DNA from 3 places in the Sinorhizobium sp. BJ1 genome. Region 3 is predicted to be linked to each of the others. Evidence: riboswitches for the same ligand, from Rfam matches in the RefSeq annotation. Region 3 holds a riboswitch; each other region holds the start of a gene.

Region 1 (3,269 bases), on a different contig from region 3:
AGGCAGTTCCAGCGTCACGAACTGCCCGGGTAGGTAGCGGAACCAGGCCGGCTTGTCCGACCGGAAGGTGAAGGTCATCACATCCGCGGTCTCGGCGACCACGGAGGTGCATTCAAGCAGGTGCTGGCGGTCGATCCAGGGATGAAGCTCGTCGAAATGATGAAAGGAACGGGCCATTTCCATGGTCAGGCCACCCGCGACAAAGGAGAGGACTTGCCCTGGAGGCGATCCACCATGAAGCGCGAGTACCAGTCGACGAACTGCATCACGCCGCCCTCGTGTTCGGCCGAATAGGGACCCGGCTCATAGGCCGGCGAGCGGATGCCGAAAGCGTTTTCCTCGACGATCTGCCGGTCCTGATCGTTGGTCTCCGTCCAGACATGGGTGAGGTCCTCGAGCGTATAGTCGACCCCCTCGACCGCATCCTTGTTGACGAGCCATTTGGTGGTTACCTGCGTCAGTTCCGGCCCGAGCGGCAGCACGCGGAAGGTGATCGCGTGGTCTCCGAGGATGTGGTTCCAGGTCGTCGGATAGTGGAAGAGAAGCAGCGTGCCGATGCCCTTGGCGCTGACGCCGGCGGAAAGCTCTTTGCGGACGGCCTTCTCGCCGGACATCGTATAGCTCTCGGCCCTGTTGATCAGCGGCATTCTCGTCATGCGGAACTGGCCGGTCGGTCCGATCCTGAAGGCGCTCGGCAGTCCCGCCGCTTCGCATCTTTCCCAATGGGCACCGATTTCGGGGTCGTCCATGGCGCCCTGGACGCCGGTCACTGTCGGAGCCTCCGGATAGGTGCGGCAGAGTTCCGGGTGATTGGCGGCGCAATGGTAGCACTCGCGATTGTTTTCCCAGACGAGCTTCCAGTTGCCCTTCTCGACGATGGTGCTCTCATAGGCGACCTTGGTTTCGCCGAGGCGATGCGGTGCGAGATAGCCGGCGACCGTGTCGCGGAACGGCTGGAAATCCATCGGCTGCTCGGCGAGACTGACGAAGATATAGCCGCCGACCGTTTCACAATGCACCGGCTTCAGACTGTGCTGGGCGGGATCGAAATCCTCCGGCATCTGCCGGGCGAAGAGAAGCCTGCCGTCCAGTTCGTAGGTCCATTGATGATAGGGACAAACCAGCTTGGCCGAGGAGCCCTTGTGCTGCGTGCAAACGCGCGAGCCGCGGTGGCGACAGGAATTATGCAGCGCCCGCACTGCCCCCTGGCGATCGCGCACGATGACAATCGGATAGTCGCCGACCTGCAGGGTGAAATAGTTGCCAGGCCGCGGGATTTCGCAGTCGTGGCCGACGAAGAGCCAGTCCTTGTACCAGATATGCTCCAGGTCCTGTCGGTAATAGTCCGGGTCGATGTAGAAGGCCCGGTCGAGGCTGTAGCCCTCGCGGCGGGTCTTCAGCTTGCGCAGCATTTCATTCTGAGTGTCCATGCCCATGTCCTCGTTAGCCCTGTTTCGGACAGGCAGGACAGGAACCGCGCCGGTGATTTGCCGTACGCCATAGCTCCGATCCGGCTGCCCGCCGCAACCTGTTACGGTCGTTTCGCTCCAAGGCTGGTTTCCGGGCTCTGGAGTCGTCCCCGAAGGACCAGCCCGGCACCTTCCCGGACGACCTGTCCAGTGGCTCTCTGCCGTGGCTTTCACTCCACCACCGTTGCGGGGGCAGCGCCGGGATTTGACCGGCTTCCCAATTCTCCGCCCCCTCTTAGAGGCGGCACCTTGAGCATCCCAATCTAAGCGCGCAGCCCGGCTCGGCAATTGCCGGTGTGCGACATTCCATTCCGGAAAGACGACAGAGATTTTCGCGCGGCCGCATGGAGACGTCCGTCACATTTTCTATAATAAACAAGATGATAGATGTCTATTTCAGCAGCTGAAGCTTTTCTTAACCGCGCCATCCCCGCCGCGAAGACAACTGGCCATTTTGCGACATACAGGCGATGCGGAGCAGCCAGTGTGGCGCCCGAAATACTCTGTTAACCATAGTGATTTAGCGTTCACTGACGGATCAATCCGTTTGACGGATTAGGTGACACAGAGGTCGATGGCAAAGCTCAGATACTACGACGCCTCCGGCAAAGCGCAGGCGCCGACGCCGAAAACGGCGGGCCACACGGAGTTCCTGCGCACCGGCCGCATTGACCGGCGCCGCCCGTGGATGCCCGAGCAGCGCCGCTACATGACCCATGAAGAGGTGGCCGAGAGAACCGGCCAGAAATTGCAGGCGGCGGGAGAGACGACTCACAAGCGGATCAACGGCTTTCACGCCTTCATCCAGTTCCCGAAGATGATCTTCCACCGGACGCTCGCCGATAGCCCCCACCTCGGCTATTGCCATGTGACAGCCGCTAAGGCGAAGCTCAACCAATCGCGCGAAATCACCTGGGCTTTCTACTTCGCCAACTTCTTCTCCGACCTCGGGGACGAGACGCATTTCTTCGAACGGATACAAACCAGCTATTCACGCATGTATTTCGCCGTCGCCATCGCGCCGGACTCCGAACTTGGGCAAATGGCCATCAATCGCAACGTTCGCGGCAATGGGCTGATCTTCCGGACGCAGGACCCGAAAGTGGCGCTCAAGAACGTCCTGATGCTCGGCGCACGCGACGAGGCTTTGCGGCGGGTTATTCGGAGCCTCTGATCCCGCCCGTCGGCGAAGAAAGTCGTTCTGTTTTCCCTCCTCCTCCGTTAAGGAAGCGACGGAAAGGATCGGAACCGCCATGGCCGAAATCATCGATACGCGCAACGAACCGGATCGAGCGATCGAAAAGGCCTGCGCCGTGCTTTCAGAAGGCGAACCGGTCGCGATCCCGACGGAAACCGTCTACGGGCTTGCTGCGGATGCGACCAATGCCGATGCGATCAGCCGCATCTACGAGATGAAGGGCCGGCCGCGCTTCAATCCGCTGATCTGCCATGTCTCCGACATGGCAATGGCCGAAGCGCATGTGGCGTTCGATCAAATCTCCCGGCGCCTCGCGGAAGCCTTCTGGCCCGGACCTCTGACGCTGATCCTGCCGCAGCGACCCGAAAGCGGCGTGCATGCGCTGGCCTCCGCCGGGCTCGACACGCTCGGTATCCGCATGCCCGAGGGTTTCTCCCGGCGGGTGATTGGACACTTTGGCCGGCCGCTGGCGGCCCCGAGCGCCAATACGTCGGGCAGGATCAGTCCGACCAGCGCAACGCATGTTGAGGTCGACCTCGGGCCGAAGCTGAAACTGATCCTGGATGCGGGTCCTGCAGAGATCGGCCTCGAATCGACGATCA
Region 2 (3,269 bases), on a different contig from region 3:
CATCTCGGAAGGTGAACGTCGAATCTCTCATTCGGAAGACCTCTCTCTCCCGCGTGACCTTCAATATGCCCCCTCGCATGCAATTCTAGCTGAAGGCCACGGCCATATCGCCCAGTGCATCCGCCGGTCGCATAAGGATCCAGTCCTGGTCAACACCCTGCATCGGCAGGGAATCGCGCGATTGGCCGATGGCCTTGCTGTTGATGCGCGATGCGTGGACGGCGTCATCGAAGCCGTATCTGTAAAGGACGCGCCAACGTTTGCCGCCGCTGTGCAATGGCATCCTGAATGGTTTCACGCTGAGGATCCGCTCAGCGTCGAAATCTTCCGTGCATTCGGCGAGGCCTGCTGCTCGCACATGATAGCAACAAAGTTACAGCCATGAAGAATAAATATCTTTCGCCAATCCTTGGAGCCGTTTTTGCCCTTTTAGCAGCTCTGTCGAATGGGACCGTGGGGGTGCTTTCTCGGTCCGCCTTCAATGAAGGCCTCGACCACACCGCGGTCGCATTCTGGCGTTGCGGCATCGCGCTTTCGCTGCTGTCAATCGTCATCCTTTTGAGGCCTGCGGGCTTGGCCAGAGTAGGCTCCGAATTCACGGGGTCGTGGAAGATCGCCGTTTGCTCCGCGCTTGGCATCTTCACGCTTTATCATTTCGAAACCCGAGCTTTCGCTTATGCGCCGATCCCATTGGTTGCCATCCTTGTGTTCGCTGGCGGCCTTGGTGCAATCGCGCTCGACATCCTCATCCTGAAGGAAAGGGTAACGACGCGCAAGGCGTTCGCTATGACCATGGTCTTTCTTGGAGGCAGCTTCCTGATTGCTGGTGACGGCCTGGTGATTGGAAGCATTGCCGGCGTCATCCTCGCCCTTATCGCGGGGCTAGGTTACGCCAGCTTTATCTTCGCATGGAAGTTCTTTAAGCTCCGCTCATCCCTAGAGAATTTTTGGTGGTTCCTGGCTTATGGCTTTGTAATGCTCGCTGTTCCTTATGCTTGGAGTGGCGCACAAGTCCCGTCAGTAAACGCGCTACCAAGTTTGCTATCGCTGGGGGTTATCCCATCATTTTGTGGATTCTACTGCACAATTCTCGCTCTTCAGTGTATCGAGGCTTACAAGACGCAGGTCATCGAATCGAGCGAGCCATTCTTTTCCGCGCTCTTCGCAGCCGTATTCTTCGGCGAATGGCTGACAAGTTCAGGAATGTCTGCTGCACTGGCTATCATCGTCGGTGCGTTGATCACATCCATGCCTGAGCGCCGTGCCGTCTCCATGCAAGTACATCCAATTGGCGAAGGGGAGTAGGTCACCATGCTTATTGGCCCGGTGCGGATGTCGCTGCGAAAACGGCCAACTGAAAGAACAAACAGGAATATTCTGGTCGTGAGTTGAATGGGGGGTTAGATCTGCCGTGCAGATATGGACAGAACAAGCGGCATAATGACATAACAATGTCTTTATGTCATTGACCAATCTCTCTCGTGCTGCCATTGTTGCGGTATCGTGGTTCTGCGGATCGTCTGGTCCGGAGCTAAGAGGGAATCCGGTGACGGTGCGTGTTGCACCCATGCCGGGACTGCCCCCGCAACTGTAGGCGGAGAACTGTCATCCAGCATGTCACTGAGGAAGACGCCTCGGGAAGACGGATGGCGGTGATGACCCGCAAGTCAGGAGACCTGCCGCGATAGATAACGTCCACGGGCGGGGTGTCCCGGTGTGCCGCTTTTGCGAACGGCGCGCTTTTGACCGTCTCGCCGATGCGTCGTGCCCATGCCTTGCCCATAACCTTCGGGGTACAAGGAAATGAGCATCAAGACGGCAAACCTCGGCTTTCCCAGGATCGGCAGGAAACGCGAACTGAAATTCGCGCTCGAAACCTATTGGGCAGGCAAGAGCGATGAAACGGCGCTCCTGGCGGCAGCGTGCGAGCTGCGCCAACGGCACTGGAAACTGCAGCAGGAACACGGGATCGACGTGATCCCTTCGAACGACTTTTCGCTTTACGATCATGTTCTCGACCACGCGGTGATGGTCGGCGCCATTCCGGAAGGCTACGGCTGGACGGATGGACCGGTTGCGCCCGACACCTACTTCGCGCTCGCGCGAGGCGAGAGGGGCGGCAAGCAGGCCGATTGCGGCTGCATAAACCCGCACGACGCTGGCCGTCCGGCACTTGAGATGACGAAATGGTTCGACACGAACTACCACTACTTGGTCCCGGAATTTCAGGCGGGGCAGTGCTTCTCGCTCACCCGCAACAGACCACTCGACGCGTTCCTCGAAGCCAAGGAGATCGGCATTCACACGCGGCCCGTGGCCCTCGGTCCGGTGACCTTCCTCAAGCTCGGCAAGGCGCGCGACGGTTCGGACCCGCTCGACCTCCTCGACCGGCTGCTCCCGATCTACCGCCAGATCCTGGCGGAGCTTCATGAGGCCGGTGCGGACTGGGTGCAGATCGACGAGCCGTGCCTGGCTCTCGACCTGACCGACAAGGAGCGGGATTGCCTGACGCGGGCGTTCTCGGCTGTCGCCCTAGCTGTTCCGGACCTTTCAATCATGGTGGCAAGTTACTATGGCGCCTACGCCGACAATCTTGCGGCTGCCCTCGCACTGCCAGTGGATGGTTTGCATATCGACGGCATCAGGATCCCTGAAGAACTGAAGAGGATCGTGGCGGATGCGCCACCGCATCTCACCCTCTCGCTCGGCGTGCTCGACGGCCGCAACATCTGGCGTGCCGACCTGGATGCCGTTCTTCGCGACCTGGCCCCCCTGGTCGAGCAGCGGGCAGCGGACAGGCTGCAACTCGCACCCTCCTGCAGCCTGCTGCATCTGCCCTACGACCTTGCCGACGAGACGGCGCTCGATCTCGAACTCAGGGCGTCGCTCAGCTTCGCGACCGAGAAACTCGAGGAACTGGCAGTGCTGAAACAGGCGCTCTCAGGCAACCGGGACGCGGTCGAAACGCGGATCGGGGCGTCGGTTCTGGCCGTTGCCGCTCGCCGGGCATCCCGCGAGGCGCATGATCCACTGGTCGAGGGGCGGTTGAAGTCTTTGACGCCGGAGATGGCAAAGCGGGTAAGCCCATTCGCAGCGCGGAAAGATGTTCAGGCCCGCCATCTGTCCCTGCCGCCCTTGCCGACGACCACGATCGGATCCTTCCCGCAGACCGCCGAGGTCAGGGCTGCCCGTGCAGCGCATCAGCGTGGTGAACTCTCGTATATCGACTACCGTGCCTTCCTCGCGCGGGAAACGGAGGCGGCGATCCG
Region 3 (3,269 bases):
CTTCTCCCCGCATGCGGGGAGAAGAGACAAGCGGCGAACGGACGCATGTGGGCTAGTTCACCCGGAGAAACCGGTCGTTGATGAAACCGGAGACGATGCCAAGCACGAGCCAGAAGGCGAGCGTCGTCGCAAGCGCGGCGACGGCGAACTCGGCGCCGAGCACGGCCGGCACGTTGCTGGAGATGTCGAGCGGCTGCGGCGCGCCATAGAGGTGGGGAGCAGCGACAAGGACGAGACCCCCCAGCTTGGCGACGATTCCGTGCCGGAGTGCCAACAGGTAAAGGCCGGCGGCGGAGAGCAGTATCGTCGCCACCCACCATGCCTGACGGTCGCCAAGCTCGGCGGCCGGAAAGCCCGGCAGTTCCGGTGGCAAGCCGACTGCGGGCAGCAGGTGCACCGCCAGCCAGCCGAAGGCGCCCCAGAGCGCGCCGTTGGCAAGCGTGATCGGATAGCCGACCACCAGGCTGATGCCGGCAAGCAGCAGCGAGAAGCCTGCACCGGTGACCAGATTGGCGGCAAGCGTGCCGGAAAAGCGGCTCATGCCGAACATGATGCCGCCTTCCTCGTGTTCTTCGCCCTCATGGGCATAGGCGGGCGTGACCGGGGAAAGCGCGGCAAGCATGTCGCCCAACGACGGGGCGCCGTTCAGCAACGAATGCTGCTGATGATCCGTGGCCGCCGGCTGCTCACCGGCTGGCTGTCCGGGGGCGGCTGGCACTTCGCCTTCGAATTCTTCCGCATGCAGGATGAGCGGCGTGACGCGCAATTCCTGGGCGCCGGTCATGAAGACGCCGGCTACCAGCCCGGCCACAATCGCGGCCAGAAGTGTCTTGACGATCATTGTCGTTTTTCCTCGGCGGGCGCGGTCGCCCTGCGGCAGCCGGCCCCGCTCCATGGACGCAAACCGGCGCTTGCCGGCGCGTGCCAGCGGCACGACGCTCCGAGCACCGGCGTGTCGGTTGTTGCTTCGTTCGATCTGGAACGCGGCCAGCGTTCCATAGCTTCGCTTAGTGGCAGGGGAAGCCGTAGGAATGACGCGTGTCGTGGGCCGTGTCATGCAGCACGGCCGAATTCGCCAGGCCGGCACCGAAGACCAGGAAGCCACCGATCATGAGGGCAATGATACCCGCGGTCAGTCGGTCGCTGAGGGAAAGCGGAATGCTCGAAACAGTAGACGTAGCCATGACAACCTCCGTGATGGCAATGGGATATTCCCCTTGGGCACTATGCCCGCATCGCTTGGCAGGTTTCCTGGCTCGCAGCGTCAGATGCCCAGATTAGGCACCAGGGATTTGCCTCACCTTCCCAGTTCGAACCGCCCTCTCGCGGTTTTACCCAGTGGCTTCTTCCGGATCGCTCCGGAATAGCAAATTCACGCTGCTCTACAGTCGCGGGGTCGGCCGTGATTGAGATGCCCAGCTTGGGTCCACCCGTCACGTTCCCGTTTACTCCCGAAACGCGTTCGCATTCCGGGAACCAACCGATCATCGATGATTAGGTGGGGACGCCGACGATGTCAATCGAGCCACAGCGGAAAGTACGAGAGGGTTTTGCGAGCTTGCGGTGCAGGCACGTGGTACGGGACAACCCCTGATGACTGTGATGCGTCAGTCGGTTATTCCTTCCTTGACTTGCTCAGGTTCAAGCCGGGGTGATCGTCGGCTATGGCCGCGAAACCAACCGCAACCAATGTCTGGAGTGTCGCGTGATGATTGCCTTTGTTCCCGCACTGGCCTTCGCTGCCGTCGTCGGCTCTGGCCTGATGGCTGGGCTCTTCTTCGTCTTTTCCGTCTGCGTCATGCAGGCGCTTTCGCGGCTGCCGCCCGAAGAGGGTATCGCTGCGATGAACGCCATCAACGTGGTCATCCAGAATCCGCTGTTTCTTACGGCCTTCATGGGAACGGCACTTATTGGCCTCGCGCTCATCGTTGCCGCCTTTGTCTGGGGCGGGGAGGGGAGCTATCTGCTGGCAGCGGGGGGGCTTGCCTATATCGTCGGCACGCTGATGGTGACGATCGTCTTCAACGTCCCCTTGAACGACGCACTCGCAGCGGCCCGCGGTGAGGCTGCGGTCGAAATCTGGCAGCAGCGTTATCTAACGGATTGGGTCTGGTGGAACCACGTCCGCACAATCGCCTCGATCGGGGCGCTGGCGCTCCTTGTGCTCGGCTACGCCCGAAGCTGAAGCGCAGCGTCAAACACTGGACCGCATGAGATTCGGGAGGAAAACATGACTGTCCGACGCATCGTGCCCAATCTTCAGGTGTCCGATCCCACATCGGCGCACCGCTTTTATGCGGACCTGCTCGACCTCGAGATCGTTATGGATCACGGCTGGCTCGTCACCTTCGCAGCCAAGGGCAGTTCATCCATGCCGCAGGTGAGCTTCGCCACCGAAGGCGGATCGGGAACGCCGGTGCCGGCGCTCTCGATCGAGGTGGATGACGTGGACGAAGTCTATGGGCGTGCGAAGGCTGCCGGTGCAGAGATCGTCTACGATATCACCGACGAGCCCTGGGGCGTGCGGCGCTTCTTCCTGCGCGATCCGTTCGGCAACATAGTCAACATCCTGTCGCATTGAGCGGGGCACGAACCCCGGCGCAACCGATCAGACGGTCGTCAGTGCGTTGGCGACGTCGGCGACGAGATCGTCCGGATGCTCGATGCCGATCGACAGGCGGATGGTGGATTCGAGCACGCCGATCCGGCGCCGCACCTCGATCGGCACGCCCGAGTGAGTCATGGCAGCCGGGTGGCTGGCGAGCGATTCCGTGCCGCCGAGGCTGACGGCGAGCTTGAAGATCTGCAGGGCGTTCAAGAAACGGAAGGCTGCCTCCTGGCCGCCGGCGATGTCGAAGGAGAAGGTCGAGCCGGCGCCGGTGCACTGCGCGGCAAAGACGCGGCCGACCGGCGAGGCTTCGTCGTGGAAGGGCAGATAGTGGATCCCTTCGACCTTCGGGTGGTCGCGCAGGAACTCGGCGACGATCCGGGCGTTGTCGTTCGCCTTCTCCATCCGGACCGACAGCGTTTCGAGCGACCGACCGAGCATCCAGCAGGAATGCGGGTCGAGCTGCGTGCCGATCGAGCCGCGAAGCGCCTTCACCTGTTTGATGAGCGCCTTGGAGCCAAGGACGGCGCCGGCGATAAGGTCGGAGTGCCCGCCGACATATTTGGTGAGCGAATAGAGCGACAGATCGGCGCCGTGTTCGATCGGCTGCTGGAAGACCGGGCCGAGCAGGGTGTTGTCGCAGGCGACGATCGGCCTCTGC

What was found. A riboswitch is a leader RNA that binds a small molecule or an ion and turns the genes downstream of it on or off. The one in region 3 is predicted to bind cobalamin.
Region 1: linked by a shared signal. The riboswitch ahead of CO676_RS05490 (aromatic ring-hydroxylating dioxygenase subunit alpha) and the one ahead of CO676_RS07445 (CbtB-domain containing protein) in region 3 are both predicted to bind cobalamin.
Region 2: linked by a shared signal. The riboswitch ahead of metE (5-methyltetrahydropteroyltriglutamate--homocysteine S-methyltransferase) and the one ahead of CO676_RS07445 (CbtB-domain containing protein) in region 3 are both predicted to bind cobalamin.

Annotation. Positions count from the first base shown of each region.
Region 1 is NZ_NWTH01000003.1:431,496-434,764, forward strand. Features, by position in the region: gene CO676_RS05485 (hybrid-cluster NAD(P)-dependent oxidoreductase) at 1-183, opposite strand, end outside; gene CO676_RS05490 (aromatic ring-hydroxylating dioxygenase subunit alpha) at 186-1,430, opposite strand; cobalamin riboswitch at 1,534-1,736, opposite strand; gene CO676_RS05500 (DUF6656 family protein) at 2,044-2,643, shown strand; gene CO676_RS05505 (L-threonylcarbamoyladenylate synthase) at 2,723-3,269, shown strand, end outside.
Region 2 is NZ_NWTH01000031.1:52,106-55,374, forward strand. Features, by position in the region: gene CO676_RS27965 (gamma-glutamyl-gamma-aminobutyrate hydrolase family protein) at 1-385, shown strand, start outside; gene CO676_RS27970 (DMT family transporter) at 382-1,305, shown strand; cobalamin riboswitch at 1,488-1,699, shown strand; gene metE (5-methyltetrahydropteroyltriglutamate--homocysteine S-methyltransferase) at 1,804-3,269, shown strand, end outside.
Region 3 is NZ_NWTH01000004.1:272,647-275,915, forward strand. Features, by position in the region: gene CO676_RS07440 (CbtA family protein) at 53-841, opposite strand; gene CO676_RS07445 (CbtB-domain containing protein) at 1,008-1,184, opposite strand; cobalamin riboswitch at 1,224-1,496, opposite strand; gene CO676_RS07450 (anthrone oxygenase family protein) at 1,709-2,185, shown strand; gene CO676_RS07455 (VOC family protein) at 2,231-2,581, shown strand; gene CO676_RS07460 (cystathionine gamma-synthase family protein) at 2,609-3,269, opposite strand, start outside.